Regions from separate parts of the Vibrio kasasachensis genome, predicted to be linked through region 1. Evidence: riboswitches for the same ligand, from Rfam matches in the RefSeq annotation. Region 1 holds a riboswitch; the other holds the start of a gene.
The links. A riboswitch is a leader RNA that binds a small molecule or an ion and turns the genes downstream of it on or off. The one in region 1 is predicted to bind thiamine pyrophosphate.
Positions count from the first base shown of each region.

Region 2: it holds a riboswitch for thiamine pyrophosphate, as region 1 does, so the genes downstream of both, thiC (phosphomethylpyrimidine synthase ThiC) here and thiB (thiamine ABC transporter substrate binding subunit) in region 1, are expected to answer to the same signal.

Region 1 covers NZ_JAKJTB010000021.1:68,701-76,456, forward strand. The annotation lists gene ruvX (Holliday junction resolvase RuvX) at 1-384, shown strand, start outside; gene pmbA (metalloprotease PmbA) at 473-1,816, opposite strand; gene yjgA (ribosome biogenesis factor YjgA) at 1,926-2,453, shown strand; gene thiQ (thiamine ABC transporter ATP-binding protein) at 2,556-3,260, opposite strand; gene thiP (thiamine/thiamine pyrophosphate ABC transporter permease ThiP) at 3,247-4,848, opposite strand; gene thiB (thiamine ABC transporter substrate binding subunit) at 4,858-5,847, opposite strand; TPP riboswitch at 5,910-6,021, opposite strand; gene L4C38_RS17305 (flavin prenyltransferase UbiX) at 6,099-6,725, opposite strand; gene mpl (UDP-N-acetylmuramate:L-alanyl-gamma-D-glutamyl-meso-diaminopimelate ligase) at 6,731-7,756, opposite strand, start outside.
Region 2 covers NZ_JAKJTB010000022.1:86,053-93,808, reverse strand. The annotation lists partial or broken rRNA gene L4C38_RS17870 (23S ribosomal RNA) at 1-57, shown strand, start outside; rRNA gene rrf (5S ribosomal RNA) at 164-279, shown strand; tRNA gene L4C38_RS17860 (tRNA-Asp) at 324-400, shown strand; tRNA gene L4C38_RS17855 (tRNA-Trp) at 466-542, shown strand; gene crcB (fluoride efflux transporter CrcB) at 1,202-1,585, shown strand; TPP riboswitch at 1,647-1,745, shown strand; gene thiC (phosphomethylpyrimidine synthase ThiC) at 1,894-3,831, shown strand; gene L4C38_RS17840 (thiamine phosphate synthase) at 3,831-5,102, shown strand; gene L4C38_RS17835 (HesA/MoeB/ThiF family protein) at 5,092-5,871, shown strand; gene thiS (sulfur carrier protein ThiS) at 5,868-6,077, shown strand; gene L4C38_RS17825 (thiazole synthase) at 6,081-6,845, shown strand; gene thiH (2-iminoacetate synthase ThiH) at 6,854-7,756, shown strand, end outside.

The DNA.
Region 1 (7,756 bases):
ATTGGTAGTGCCATTGGTCAAGAAATCACTGGCACCGCCTCACCACTGAAAGCGTTTAAAGCCAATGACGGCATCCCAAATTGGGATGATATCGAAAAGCAAATCAAAGAATGGCAGCCAAATTTAGTCGTGGTTGGGCTTCCAACTGATTTACATGGCAAAGATCTAGAGACCATAGCTCCGCGAGCGAAAAAGTTTGCCCAACGACTGCATGGCAGATTTGGCGTTCTAGTAGAGTTGCACGATGAAAGGTTATCGACCACCGAAGCACGTGCCGACTTATTTGCGATGGGTGGCTACAAAGCATTATCGAAAGGCAATGTCGACTGCCAATCAGCAGTGATCATTCTGGAAAGCTGGTTTGAAGCTCAATGGGGTGAATAATTTCACCTCTTAGCTTTCAAACAACAAAAATCCCGAGCCATCTAACTGTACTCGGGATTTTTTATACTTTGAATCACTTAATTAAAAACTACTCACCAGCAATTTTCATCGACTCAAGCAAGATTGAACCCGTTTGAATTTGCGAGCGGGTTTCAACATCATCACCCACAGCGACAATTTGCTGGAACATGTCTTTTAAATTACCAGCAATGGTGATTTCCGATACAGGATATTGCACTTCACCATTTTCCACCCAAAAGCCCGCAGCACCACGCGAATAATCGCCTGTCACGACATTTACGCCCTGACCCATAACTTCCGTAACTAGCAGACCGGTGCCCAGCTCTTTCAGCATCTGCTCTAAACTTTGTCCGGTAGATTTCACATACCAGTTATGGATACCACCAGCATGACCGGTTGGGGTCATATTCATTTTTCGTGCTGCGTAACTCGTCAACAGGTAAGTCGCCAGTGTACCGTCTGTAATGATTTCAAGATCGCGAGTGTATACACCTTCACTATCAAATGGGCTAGATGCTAAGCCACGTAATACATGAGGACGCTCTGAAACATTAAACCAGCTTGGCAAAATTTGCTTACCTAAATGGTCAAGTAAGAAGGAAGATTTACGGTACAAATTGCCACCGCTGATCGCCATAATTAAGTGACCAAGTAAGCCTGTCGCCACATCAGCAGCAAACATTACCGGGTATTTACCCGTTGATAAACGTTTAGCATCAAGACGGCTAACCGTTTTTTCAGCTGCCATTTGCCCAACTCTTTCAGGTGCCCATAAATCATCTTTATGGCGTGCAATGGTATAACTGTAGTCACGCTCCATTTCACCATTAGCACCTTGTCCAATCACACAGCAACTTGTGCTATGACGACTGCTAGCGTAGCTTGCTAATAAGCCATGGCTGTTACCATAGACTTTAACGCCATAGTGGCTGTCATAACTTGCACCATCACTCTGTTTGATTTTACTGCTAACAGAGAGTGCGCGCTGCTCAGCGGCAATCGCCACTTGCGCAGCGTAATCAGGATCAGGTGTGTCAGGATGGAAAAGGTCAAGATCAGGAATATTTTGTACCATTAACTCTTTTGGTGCAGGTCCTGCGTACGGATCTTCAGAAGTGTATTGAGCGATATCCAATGCCGCTAAAACCGTTTGTTGAATTGCCTTTTCACTTAAGTCCGATGTTGATGCACTACCTTTACGCTGACCACGATAAACGGTAATACCAAGTGCACCATCACTATTAAATTCAACGTTTTCCACTTCACACATGCGAGTAGAAACACTTAAACCAGTCGACTTAGTAATGGCAACTTCAGCAGCATCCGCTTTTACTGCTGCCATCTCCAGCGCTCTCGCTACTGCAGCCTCTAGCTCAGCGCGCTGCTGAGCGACTTGCTCTTTTACGTCCATATTTCTTCTAAATAGTCATGGGTATTGCATCTAGGATAACAAGAATTTCGCTTTCTCCCCACGTTTCTTGTTAAAATAGAGGAATAGATAGTCAAATAAGGCAAAACAGATGGCACGCAAAAATCAAAAAGCGCCATGGGAACCGGAAGAAGAGATCATCTGGGTTAGTAAATCTGAGATGAAACGCGATATGGAAGAATTGCAAAAATTGGGCGAAGAGCTGATCGGTCTAAAAGCATCAACTCTAGCAAAATTCCCTCTAAGCGAAGAGCTCGCTGAAGCAATTAAAGATGCACAACGCTTTAAGAATGAAGCTCGTCGCCGTCAACTGCAACGTATCGGCAAACTGATGCGCTATGAAGATCCAGAGCCAATCCAAGCGGCACTCGATAAGATTCGCAACAAACACTCGCAAAATACCGCGGTGCTGCACAAACTTGAACAACTACGTGATCGTGTCGTTGAAGAAGGCGATGCAGCGATTGCTGATGTGGTGAACCAATACCCAACAGCGGATCGTCAACGTCTACGCCAACTGGCGCGTCAAGCAGCAAAAGAAAAAGCATCAAATAAGCCACTTAAAGCTTATCGCGAAATTTTCCAAGTGCTAAAAGAGTTGAATGACGAAGGTATTTAACTGCAAAGTTATTGATTTCGTTGTCAGCAAGCCTCTATAGAGGTGAGTTGAAAAAGGTTGCCTTACGGCAACCTTTTTATTTGCTAACAAGACTCCACCCGACTAATTTCCTGCCTTTACAAAGGCAGCCAAAGCAGGATTAGCATGCTGTGCAGAAAGCGCAGTGATCTCATCAACCACTTCAACACAGCGATTATTAATAAACGCAAAATCCGTCGCTATCGAACGAGCATCACTAATATGGTGCGTGACCATCACTACCGTAATCTTTCGCTCCGCTGCCAATTGCTTAACTAAAGCAAGCATCTCTTCACGTAACAACGGATCCAGTGCAGAAAACGGCTCATCTAACAGCCAAATTTGGTGAGGTTGAACAAAACAACGCGCTAAAGCAACCCGCTGCCGTTGACCACCAGAAAGCTGCTCAGGTAAACGATCAAGATACTCTGTTACGCTAACTTGCTGCGCAGCACTTTCAACTTTTTCCTGCTGTTCAGGTGTCAATCGCAACCCCGGATGTAAGCCTAAGCCAATATTCTCTCGTACCGTCAAATGGGCAAACAAATTGTGTTCTTGAAATAACATCGCTACTGGGCGTTGATGTGGTGCTTTACCTACCAATGACTGCCCTACCGCAGTAATTTCGCCGCTGAGCGGTTCAATAAAACCGGCCATCAAAGCCAGCAAAGTCGACTTACCTGCGCCACTTGGTCCCATCAACGCGAGAATAGCGCCCGCTTTAACCTTAAGATCAAAATCAAACGGCTCGTTATGATAAGTATAATGGACTCGATTAACGCTTAGCATCATTCACCTTTGCATCCGATTTAAACAGTTTTTCTATCAATGTGAAGCAAACCACGCTCAAAATAAGTAACGTTAGTGATACCACCGCTGCGGCTTCCATCTGGTAGCTACCGAGCAGTTGAAACAAGTAAAGTGGCAGCGTTCTAAACTCTTGCCCACCAAACAAAGCCACTGCGCTAAGGTCACCAATTGCTAACATAAAACTGAGGGCGAACGCGTGAGCCATTGGTTTTTTTAATCCTCGCCATTCGACGACTTTAAAGCGCTGCCAGCCGCGTAAGCCTAAACTTGCTACTAGATGCTGGTATTGTTGCTCAATCTGTAACATCGGTTGTGATAACGTTTTGATCACATACGGTAATCCCATCAACGCATTGACCGCTATTACAATAAAAAACGCCATGCTAAACACATCGGTAAAATTGCGTAGAAGTAAAAATAAACCCGTTGAAATTACCAATCCCGGAGTCACTAAAATAATGGTGCCTAACAATTCAATTTGATCGGCGCGGCTATTTCTCGCATTTAAACGTAAACGACGACTGGTGGTTAAAATCGCAATCCCAGCCGAAAGAGAAATGACACTCGCCACCATCGCAACCTTTAACGATGCAAATAATGCCAGCCAAAAACGCTCATCCGACAACACGTGAATGATTTCCATGTTCATGCCACTTATCACCACCATGAACAATGGTGGAACCACCAGCAGTACTGCTAAGGTTATCCATGCCCCATCCCACACTCGCCAAGCAAGATTATCTTTAACCAAGTAACGCTGCGTTGTGGTCGCCCCCGCAGTGACCGCAACAGGCTTTGCTAATTTTTGGATTGCTAACGCTAAAATACCACACAGCAACATTTGCCAAATAGCTAACAAAGCACCGGCTTGTAAATCAAAATCGAATTTAATTGCTTGGTAGATCGCAAGCTCAATGGTGGTTGATTTTGGACCGCCGCCTAACGCCATTACCGTGGCAAAACTAGTAAAGCAAAGCATAAACACTAAGCCTGACACATGGGGAAGCTGCTGTCTTAATCTCGGCCATTCAACCCATTTGAATTTTTGCCACTGGCTCATGCCAAGGTGCGCACACAACTTATGTTGTTCTTGTGGGATAGCTTCCAATGATTGCAGCAATAACCTCGCCGAGTAAGGTAAATTGAAAAAGACATGCGCGAGTAAAATTCCGTTTAGTCCATAGATCGAAAAGGGCAACGCTTGGTCAAACTGAGCAAGCCAATCAGCCATTAGCCCTGAATTACCATAAATGGCGAGTAAGCCAAAAACGCCAACTAACACTGGCAAAACTAGCGTCGAACTAAACAACTTAAGTAGCAAATTTTTCGCTTTGAAATCGCGTTTAGACAACGCATGTGCTACCGGCAACGCTAAACCTACACTTAACAGCGTTGATAACAATGATTGGTAAAAACTGAACTGAGTGACGTGGCGGTAATACGGGTCTTGCCACACTTGCAACACGTTGAGGGAAGGTGCCGCCATAAACAGAGCGGCAAGGGCTGAGAAGACAAAGGTCGCGATAAACATCGCGACCCAAAACCCTATTTTAGGCGTACGGTTCAAACAAACACCTTAGCGCGTTAGAGCATTTTGCCATTCACGGATCCATGCTTTGCGTTGCGTTGCCACTTCATCGGAAGTGAAGCTTAGCGCTTTGTCAGGCACAGTGAGTGATTGGTAACCTTGTGGCAATTTAATATCGGTGACTGGGTACATCCAGTTACCGGTCGGCATTGCTGATTGGAAACCGTCACTCAAAATAAACTGCATAAATTGATCAGCTAACGCTTCGTTTTTAGAGCCTTTAACTTTCGCAGCGACTTCAACTTGGGTGTAGTGACCTTCAGCAAAATTCGCAGCTGCAAAGCGCTTATCATCTTCAGCAATGATGTGATAAGCCGGTGAAGTGGTGTATGACAACACCATATCAGACTCACCTTTTAAGAACATAGAGTACGCTTCTGACCAGCCCTTGGTGACCGTTACCGTTTTACCTGCCAGCTTTTGCCAAGCTTGTGAGACATCATCACCATAGATTGATTTCATCCATAGCATAAAGCCTTGTCCTGGTGTTGATGTACGTGGGTCTTGATAAATCACTTTCAAATCATCACGCTGTTCAACCAACTCTTTTAAGCTCTTTGGTGGGTTGGTCAGCTTCTCTGTGTTGTAAACAAAAGCGAAGTAACTAAAGTCATATGGCACAAACGTTTTATCTTGCCAGCCCCCCGGAATCGTCACCATCGAGGTATCAACTGAGTGCGCAGTCAACAAACCGGTATTCTTTGCTTCTGTCATTAGGTTGTTATCAAGACCTAGCACAATATCTGCTTTGCTCTTGCCGTTTTCCAATCGAAGGCGATTTAGAATAGAAACACCGTCATCTAAAGCAACAAAGTTAAGCTCACAACCACATTGAGCTTCAAACGCTTTTTTGACCGCGGGAGCTGGCCCCCAATCTGCAGCAAAGGAATCATAGGTATAAACGGTTAAGGTATTGTCTGCCGCCAAAGCAGAAAAAGAAGCACTTGCGATCGCTAGGGCTGTTAGAGTGGTTTTCACTGTTCGCTCTCCGAAGTTGAGCGGCACAGGTTTGAGGTCGAGGCTTAATTTTCCGTAATAATCAATTATCCTGACTCAATTCCTACGCCAGCATTATCTGGTTCAGGTCCACGGGTCCCGACAAAATGTCGATCTCAGCTAGTGTTCTACCACTTTGCTCCCCGATGAGTATGGAATGGATTGTAATCATTCCACCTATCAATAGCTATATACAATCGCTAGAAAATTGAACAGCTAAACAATTGAGATTGCTATAAGCGTTGGTCATAGCCCCAGCGTGGTACCAGACCTTGCTCAACACCAAGATGATCCAAGATGCGCGCGACCATAAAATCGACTAAATCTTCGATGGTTTTAGGCTGATGATAAAAACCTGGCGCGGCAGGCATAATAGTCACCCCCATTTGCGACAACTTGTGCATGTTCTCTAAATGCAGCGTAGAGAACGGGGTTTCACGTACCACCAACAATAACTGCCCGCGCTCCTTCATTACCACATCTGCCGCGCGTTCAATCAGATTATCGGACATGCCGTGGGCAATCGCAGCAACGCTACCCGCGGAACAAGGACAAACCACCATCTGTTTTGGTGCGGCAGAGCCTGAAGCTACTGGTGAAAACCAGTCATCCTTACCGCAGACAACTAATTTAGCAGGGTCACAGTTGAGATGCTCAACCAGTGCTTGCTTTGCAGCGTCAGGACCACTGGGGAGCTTTAAGTTATGCTCGGTAGCCATCACAACTCGCGCAGCTGACGATATTAGTAAATAGACTTGGAAGTCTGCTGCTAGCAGGCATTCTAATAAACGTAAACCATAAGGCGCCCCTGAAGCTCCGGTAAACGCCAATGTGATCGCTTTGTCACTGTGCTTTGTCATGCTATTTATTCCGCCAAGCTCGCTAATAGTTTGTCGTGGATACCTTCAAAGCCACCATTGCTCATCACCAAAATGTGATCTCCGGACTTTGCGCTTGCGACAATTTCTGCAACTAATAAATCAATGTTAGCACTGGTGCTCGCTGGCTGGCGGCACTGTTTCGCTACCTCTTCCACCGACCAATCAATGCTATCTGGTTGGTATAGGAAAACTTGATCGGCACTGTGAAGCGAAGCGGCTAACGTGTCTTTATGTACTCCACGTTTCATGGTGGCAGAACGAGGCTCTAAAACCGCGATAATTTTATCTTCGCCAATCTTGTTACGTAATCCACCTAGTGTCAGTTCAATCGCCGTTGGGTGATGAGCAAAGTCATCATAAACCGACACGCCATTCACCGTGCCTTTAAATTCTAAACGACGCTTTGTGTTAATAAACTTACCCAGAGCTTCACAGGCAAGATCAGGCGCAACACCAACGTGACGTGCAGCAGCAACCGCCATCAATGCATTATCAACATTGTGATCGCCAACCAAACCCCATTTTACCGTACCAACTTGCTGTTGTTTTAAGAAAATATGAAATTCTGAGCCATCTTTTTTCACTTTTTCTGCTCGCCAATCACCTTGCTCACCAGTGAACTCATTTTCACTCCAGCAACCACGCGCTAATACATCCTCAATCGCCTGATCTTTCTTCGGTGAAAGGACGCGACCATTGCCCGGAACCGTGCGCACTAAATGATGAAATTGACGCTTTATCGCTTCAAGATCGTCGAAGATGTCTGCATGATCAAACTCAAGATTATTGATGACTAAAGTACGCGGATGGTAATGAACAAACTTTGAACGCTTATCAAAAAAAGCACTGTCGTATTCGTCAGCTTCCACCACAAAAAACATGCTTTCGCCTAAACGAGCAGAAATACCAAAATTACCTAATACACCGCCCACTAAGAAACCTGGCTGATATCCGCAATCTTCTAATACCCAAGCCAACATACTTGAGGTGGTGGTTTTACCATGAGTACC
Region 2 (7,756 bases), on a different contig from region 1:
GTAAGTGCTGCGAGGCATTGAGCTAACCTGTACTAATTGCCCGTGAGGCTTAACCATACAACACCCAAGGGGTTTTGTGGACTCAATGCAAGAACGATTGAATGTGTATTTAGAATTTTACTCTCTATTTTAGAGAAACCAGCTTTCCGAATTAAAGAATTTGCTTGGCGACCATAGCGTTGCGGACCCACCTGACTCCATGCCGAACTCAGAAGTGAAACGCAATAGCGCCGATGGTAGTGTGGGGTCTCCCCATGTGAGAGTAGGACATCGCCAGGCTTTAAATTATGAACACTTGTTATAAATAACGAGTATTCCACTGCGGAGTGGTAGTTCAGTTGGTTAGAATACCGGCCTGTCACGCCGGGGGTCGCGGGTTCGAGTCCCGTCCACTCCGCCATTATTTAAACCTCGCTATTAGCGGGGTTTTTTTGAATCTACAGTATGATAAAGTGTAGTTTCTCTAGGGGTGTAGCTCCAATTGGCAGAGCAGCGGATTCCAAATCCGCGTGTTGGGAGTTCGAATCTCTCCACCCCTGCCATATATCAAGCCTCAGCAGAAATGCTGGGGCTTTTTTACGCCTAAAGGTTTATAGCTGGAGAGCGAGCTAACAAAGCAGCGGATTCCACAAATACCAAAATAGTGCGTGTTGGGCGAAGCTTTCGAATCTCTCCACCCCTGCTATATACTAAGCCTCAGCAGAAATGCTGGGGCTTTTTTACGCCTAGAGGTTTTTGTAGTTGGAGAGTGAGTTAACAGAGCAGCGGATCCCACATATACCAAAAAGTACGAGTTGGGCGAAGCTTTCGAATCTCTTCACTTTAGCCATATATTGATCGTCAATCTAAACCTCAAACCCACACTAAGCGTTAGACTGCGTATTTGCTTTGAATTACAGCTAAGTCTTTATCTTAATGTCAGATTGTTGCTTCTACAGTTCACCACGTAGGGTAAAAGCTACGATTCCTACCCTATATGACAAAGTTTAACTTAGTGCTATCAGTGCTCTTTTAAGGGCATTCTATTTCAACGTATCCACTACTATCTATTTTCCCGTTATAGAGTGTCTTAAGTGACATCTGTAACTTTTTCATTCTAGAATAAAGAACGATGTAATATCTGCTGGAATTTATAGTTGTAGCGGTGTTTATATGAGTGTTTTCTGACTAGAATGTAGTCACTTTAAGATTTGGGGGATTTATGGGGCAGCTTTCCATTTTGGGTTTTATCGCGCTAGGTGGCGCTTTTGGTGCATGTTCACGTTATCTAATCTCCGAAGTTTGTGTTTCACTTTTTGGTCGCGGCTTCCCGTATGGAACATTGACAGTTAACGTCGTCGGTTCATTCGCTATGGGCCTGTTGATTGCGGCATTTGAAAACGAAATTATTGCCACTGACCCGTGGCGTCAAATTATTGGTTTAGGATTTTTAGGCGCATTGACCACATTTTCAACCTTTTCAATGGATAATGTATTGCTAATGCAGCAAGGCGCATTTTTCAAAATGGGGCTTAATGTCTTACTCAATGTGGTTTTGAGTATTTCTGCGGCTTGGTTAGGTTTTCAATTATTGATAAAAAGTTAACAATTATTTAGCAATTTTTAATTGGTCCGCTTGGTTTAGGCTTTCCAATTGCTTATACTTGCTTCACTTGTCGGAGTGCCATTTGGCTGAGACCGTTAATTCGGGATCCGTTGAACCTGATCAGGCTAATACCTGCGAAGGGAACAAGAGAAGATATTACTACTAGAGTAAGCTTCGTCTCTCTAGTATACCTATCAAAATATCGATGTCGTTCTAGGTGTTCCACACCTGCTATTCGATACCTCTTGTAACATCGTTCCGCCAAGCATTTTTATCCCATTTAAATAAAATGAATAAGGAAAAATGCTATGTCGAGTCGCAAGCAAGCGAGACTGGAAGCAAAACAGTTTATAGACACTCTCTCGGTACAAGCGTACCCCAATTCCCGTAAAGTCTATGTTGAGGGTTCCCGTCCTGATATTCGTGTACCAATGCGTGAAATCTCTCTAGCAGACAGTTTGATCGGTGGTTCTAAAGACGCGCCGATCTTAGAGCCGAACGAACCTATTCACGTTTATGATACCTCTGGATTTTATACCGATCCAGATCATAGCATCGACCTATATAAAGGCTTACCTAAACTACGTGAGCAGTGGATTGATGAGCGGTTAGATACAGAAACCTTAGATGAAGTGAGCTCTGTTTATACTAAACAGCGCTTAGAGGATGAAACGTTGGATGATCTTCGCTATGGCAATTTACCACGTATAAAACGTGCTAGGACTGGTAAGCGAGTCACTCAATTACATTATGCTCGTCAGGGCATCATCACTCCCGAAATGGAGTATATAGCCCTCCGCGAGAATATGGGTAGGGTACGATACCGTGATGAGGTACTGAATCAGCAACACGCAGGGCAAAATTTTGGGGCTAATCTACCTAGAGATATCTCGCCGGAATTTGTTCGAAAGGAAGTCGCCGAAGGGCGCGCTATCATACCCTCTAATATTAACCACCCAGAGTCAGAACCGATGATTATCGGGCGCAATTTTTTGGTTAAGGTCAATGCGAATATTGGCAATTCATCAGTGTCATCTTCTATTGAAGAAGAGGTTGAGAAGTTAGTTTGGTCAACGCGCTGGGGTGGTGATACGGTCATGGACCTATCAACAGGTCGAAATATTCATGAAACACGTGAGTGGATTTTACGTAATAGCCCTGTACCAATTGGTACAGTTCCTATGTATCAAGCTCTGGAGAAAGTGAATGGTGTAGCAGAAGCTCTTAATTGGGAAGTAATGCGTGATACGTTAATTGAACAAGCAGAGCAGGGCGTTGATTATTTCACTATTCATGCCGGTTTGTTATTACGTTATGTACCAATGACGGCAAAGCGGGTGACAGGTATTGTTTCTCGCGGTGGTTCAATCATTGCGAAATGGTGCTTGGCTCATCATCAAGAAAGCTTCCTTTATACCCATTTCCGTGAAATTTGTGAAATTTGTGCCAAGTATGACGTTGCGCTTTCTCTAGGTGATGGTCTGCGTCCTGGTTCGATTGCCGATGCAAACGATGAGGCGCAATTTGCTGAACTTCGAACTTTAGGTGAATTAACCAAAGTAGCTTGGGAATATGATGTGCAAGTTATTATCGAAGGTCCAGGGCATGTGCCGATGCACATGATCAAAGAGAACATGGACGTTCAGCTAGAACATTGTCATGAAGCGCCTTTCTATACGTTGGGTCCATTAACCACGGATATTGCGCCAGGTTATGATCACATTACTTCTGGGATTGGTGCTGCAATGATTGGTTGGTACGGGTGTGCCATGCTGTGTTACGTAACACCCAAAGAGCACTTGGGCTTACCGAACAAAGAAGATGTAAAGACAGGCTTAATTACTTATAAGCTCGCCGCTCATGCTGCTGACCTTGCGAAAGGGCACCCAGGGGCTCAGGTCCGTGATAATGCATTGTCAAAAGCACGCTTTGAGTTCCGTTGGGAAGATCAGTTCAACCTATCTCTTGACCCTGAAACTGCGCGAACTTTCCATGATGAAACGCTCCCACAAGAGTCAGGCAAGGTAGCGCACTTTTGTTCGATGTGTGGTCCTAAATTCTGCTCAATGAAGATTTCACAAGAAGTTCGTGAATATGCGAAAGACACTAAACAGGTGGCAGCAGATCAAGCTATATCAATTAAGATGCTTGATGATCCTTTAGAAGGTATGCGTCAAAAATCAGAAGAGTTCCGCGCAACGGGTTCTGAGCTATACCACCCAGCGGTTACAACCGAGGTGGAATAGTGATGGTACGTATACTCGTTCCTTCTGAACAGATAGTGTTAACTGGTGAGATCCAACATGCATTGCTAGTCGCTGAGCTGCAAGGCTTAGTAATTAACGAGATTGAGTTGGGTGTTAGCCCATCTCAATATATCCAAGTGGTGATTGAACAATCGTCGTTATCTATTGGTTCAGATTTATGGTCAAGTGACATTGAAGGTTGTGATTTTTACTTGAGCTACACAAGTGGTATAACACCATGTAACCAGTCAATGCGTCGCAACCAAATCATTATCGGGTGGCAAGATAATAACTCTTTACTTGATGTATGGTTGCACCCTTTAAGCGGTGAAACTCGAGCTTTATCGACAGAAAATCACACGGAACATCTTGATGCAAAGAGTCATCTATCGTGGTTAGTTGCCTTACTTAGTCTCGGCTTTCCAATTGAAGATGGGTTAACGCTCGCTCGGGCAAAAATGAATGTTTCACGTGAAACATGGCCATCTAATTATAAAAACTTTCCTAGACCGATTATACAAGACAGCCGTTTGGCAATTGCTGTCGGTTGGTCTAAGCAAACTGACATGCCTTCCTTTGGTGAACTGCACCGTTCGAGTCTTGGTCTTTACCCTGTAGTTAATAATGTTGCTTGGGTGGAGGCATTACTTAAATTAGGTGTGACTACACTGCAACTAAGAATTAAAGATCCGAATACTTCAGATCTTGAGTCGCAAATAGCCGGCGCGATTAAATTGGGTAAAGAGTATCAAGCACAAGTGTTTATTAACGATCATTGGCAATTTGCAATTAAGTATCAGGCATTTGGTGTGCATTTAGGTCAGGAAGATTTGGAACACTCTAACCTTGAGAAGTTACGTGATGCACATGTTCAGCTTGGACTATCGACACATGGATACTATGAACTATTGAGAATTATACAGCTTAAACCAAGCTATATAGCACTTGGGCATATATTCCCCACCACGACCAAAAAAATGCCATCAAAGCCACAAGGGTTAGTTCGTCTTTCGCTGTATCAAGCGTTAATCGACACAATTCCTTATGGAGATCAGGATTTGAATGGTGGTGAGGTCCGTTACGGATATCCTACCATCGCGATTGGTGGTATTGATTTGAACAATGCACACGATGTTTGGTCATGCGGTGTTTCAAGCCTTGCGGTCGTTCGAGCAATAACTTTAGCGGATAACCCAGCCCAAGTTCTACAGCGTTTTGCCAGCATAATGCAGGAAAATGGGGAAAGAAAGGAGCGCGCTCGTGCTAACTGATCAAGCGTTTACTCGCTACCAAAGGCAAATTGCACTACCTGAATTTGGTGAAGAGGGTCAACAACGACTATCTAACTCTCATGTGCTAGTAATTGGTTGTGGGGGGTTAGGGAGTGCTGCATCTCTCTATTTGACGGCGGCAGGTATTGGTCACATGGTGTTGGTTGACGACGACTGCGTAGAAAGCAGCAACCTACAAAGGCAAGTGGCATATCGGCATTGTGACATTGGTAAGCAGAAAGTTGATGCTATCGCTGGGCAATTAGTTGCGCTCAATCCAGATGTACGACTGAGAACCCTTAATCATCGCTTAGATGAAAGACAACTTGAGTTAGAGGTGATGCTTGCTGATGTCGTACTTGATTGTACTGATAACATTGCGACACGTCAGATGATCAACCGAGTTTGCTTTGAGCAAAAAACAGTTTTGATTTCTGCGGCAGCAATAGGATGGCAGGGGCAGTTTGCTGTGTTTGATTATGTAAACGGAACCGCTTGCTATCGCTGTCTGTACCCATTCGATGAGCTGAAAAATGGTCAATCTTGTAGCCAGATGGGAGTTATCGGACCGATTGTCGGTACTTTAGGTAATTACCAAGCTATAGCAGCGATACAAAAATTGGCTCTTGAAAAATTCAGCGTGGCTACCGGCCAATTGCATTTGTTTGACGGAAAAACGCTGCTTTGGCAGAGCATTTCAATCACACAGGATATGCAATGTTTGGTATGCAGTAGTAAGGAAAGCGCATATCTGGGAGAGGGACAATGACCACCATGACGATACTGATTAATCAGCAACCGCAAGTAGTCGCAGTTGATATTAGTTTAATGAAGATCATTACTGAGTTCGATTTGCCTGACCAAGGTTGTGTATTCGCAATCAACAATCAAGTGGTACCAAAAAGTGAATGGCAAACTAAACAGTTAAACCAAGGTGATGCTATATCACTATTTCAAGCGATTGCCGGAGGGTAGACCATGCTTAAAATTGCAGACAAAGTTTTTCAATCTCGCTTGTTCACGGGTACGGGTAAGTTTGCCAACAGTGAACTAATGGCACAAGCGATTCGTATTTCTGGGTCACAGTTAGCCACCATGGCTCTTAAACGGGTTGATATAAATGATCGCAACGATGACATTCTTAAGCCCTTAGTTGAATTCGGCGTTAATTTGTTGCCAAACACTTCCGGAGCAAAGAATGCACAAGACGCGATTTTCGCTGCTCACTTAGCAAGAGAGGCTCTAGGAACTAATTGGCTTAAATTAGAAATTCATCCTGATCCTAAGTACCTGATGCCAGATCCAATTGAAACATTATTGGCAGCAGAACAATTGGTCAAAGATGGGTTTGTTGTCCTGCCGTATTGCCATGCCGATCCTGTGTTGTGTAAACGATTGGAAGAGGTCGGTTGTGCTGCAGTTATGCCTCTAGGTGCCCCGATTGGGTCAAATAGGGGAATTGCGTCACATGACTTTTTAGAAATAATCATTGATCAAGCAAAAGTGCCAGTGGTTGTTGATGCAGGTATTGGTGCGCCTTCGCATGCTGCGAGAGCCATGGAAATGGGGGCTGATGCAGTACTCGTTAATACTGCCATTGCAGCAGCAAGCAATCCAATTGCGATGGCTGAGGCTTTCAAATTGGCTGTGCAATCCGGGCGTATGGCCTTCGAATCTGGTCTAGCTGGTCAGGTTTCCCATGCTGTTGCATCAAGTCCGTTAACCTCATTTTTAGATCAGTGAGATAGAATATGAGTTTTATTGAGAAATTTGGACAGTTGGATTGGGATGATATTTCGTTAGCGATTCTAAGCAAAACGTCTGTTGACGTAGAGCGTGCGCTATCCAAACCAAAAAGAGATTTAGAGGACTTCAAAGCTCTTATCTCACCGGCTGCGGAACCTTACTTAGAGCAGATGGCACAAGCTTCTTACGCTCTAACTAGAAAGCGTTTCGGCAACACCATGTCGTTGTATATTCCTCTCTATCTTTCAAACCTTTGCGCTAATGCTTGTAGCTATTGTGGTTTTTCAATGGAGAACCGTATTAGACGGCGTACGCTCAATCAAGTAGAGGTTGAAGCTGAGATCGAAGCTATCAAGAAGATGAAATTTGATAGTGTTTTACTGGTAACGGGCGAGCATGAAACAAAGGTTGGCATGGATTATTTTCGTGAGGTGCTACCGGTTATCAAATCTCAGTTTAACTATTTGGCAATGGAAGTTCAGCCCTTGGAGCAGCATGAATACGCAGAGTTGAAGACTCTCGGGCTTGATGCTGTCATGGTCTATCAAGAAACCTATCATCCATCCACTTACGCTCAACATCACTTGCGTGGCAATAAAACCAATTTTGAGTTTCGTTTGGAAACGCCGGATAGGCTGGCCAAGGCTGGAATAGATAAAATTGGAATAGGAGCCTTGATTGGCTTAGATGATTGGCGCACTGATTGCTTTTATGTTGCCGCACACTTGAACTATCTCGAGCGTACATATTGGCAAACTCGCTACTCCATTTCATTCCCTCGCTTGCGACCTTGCGCGGGAGGATTGCAGCCTAAATCCATTATGAGTGATAAACAGTTGGTACAACTGATTTGTGCTTTTCGGCTGATTAACCCTGAGGTTGAGTTGTCGCTATCAACTCGAGAAAAT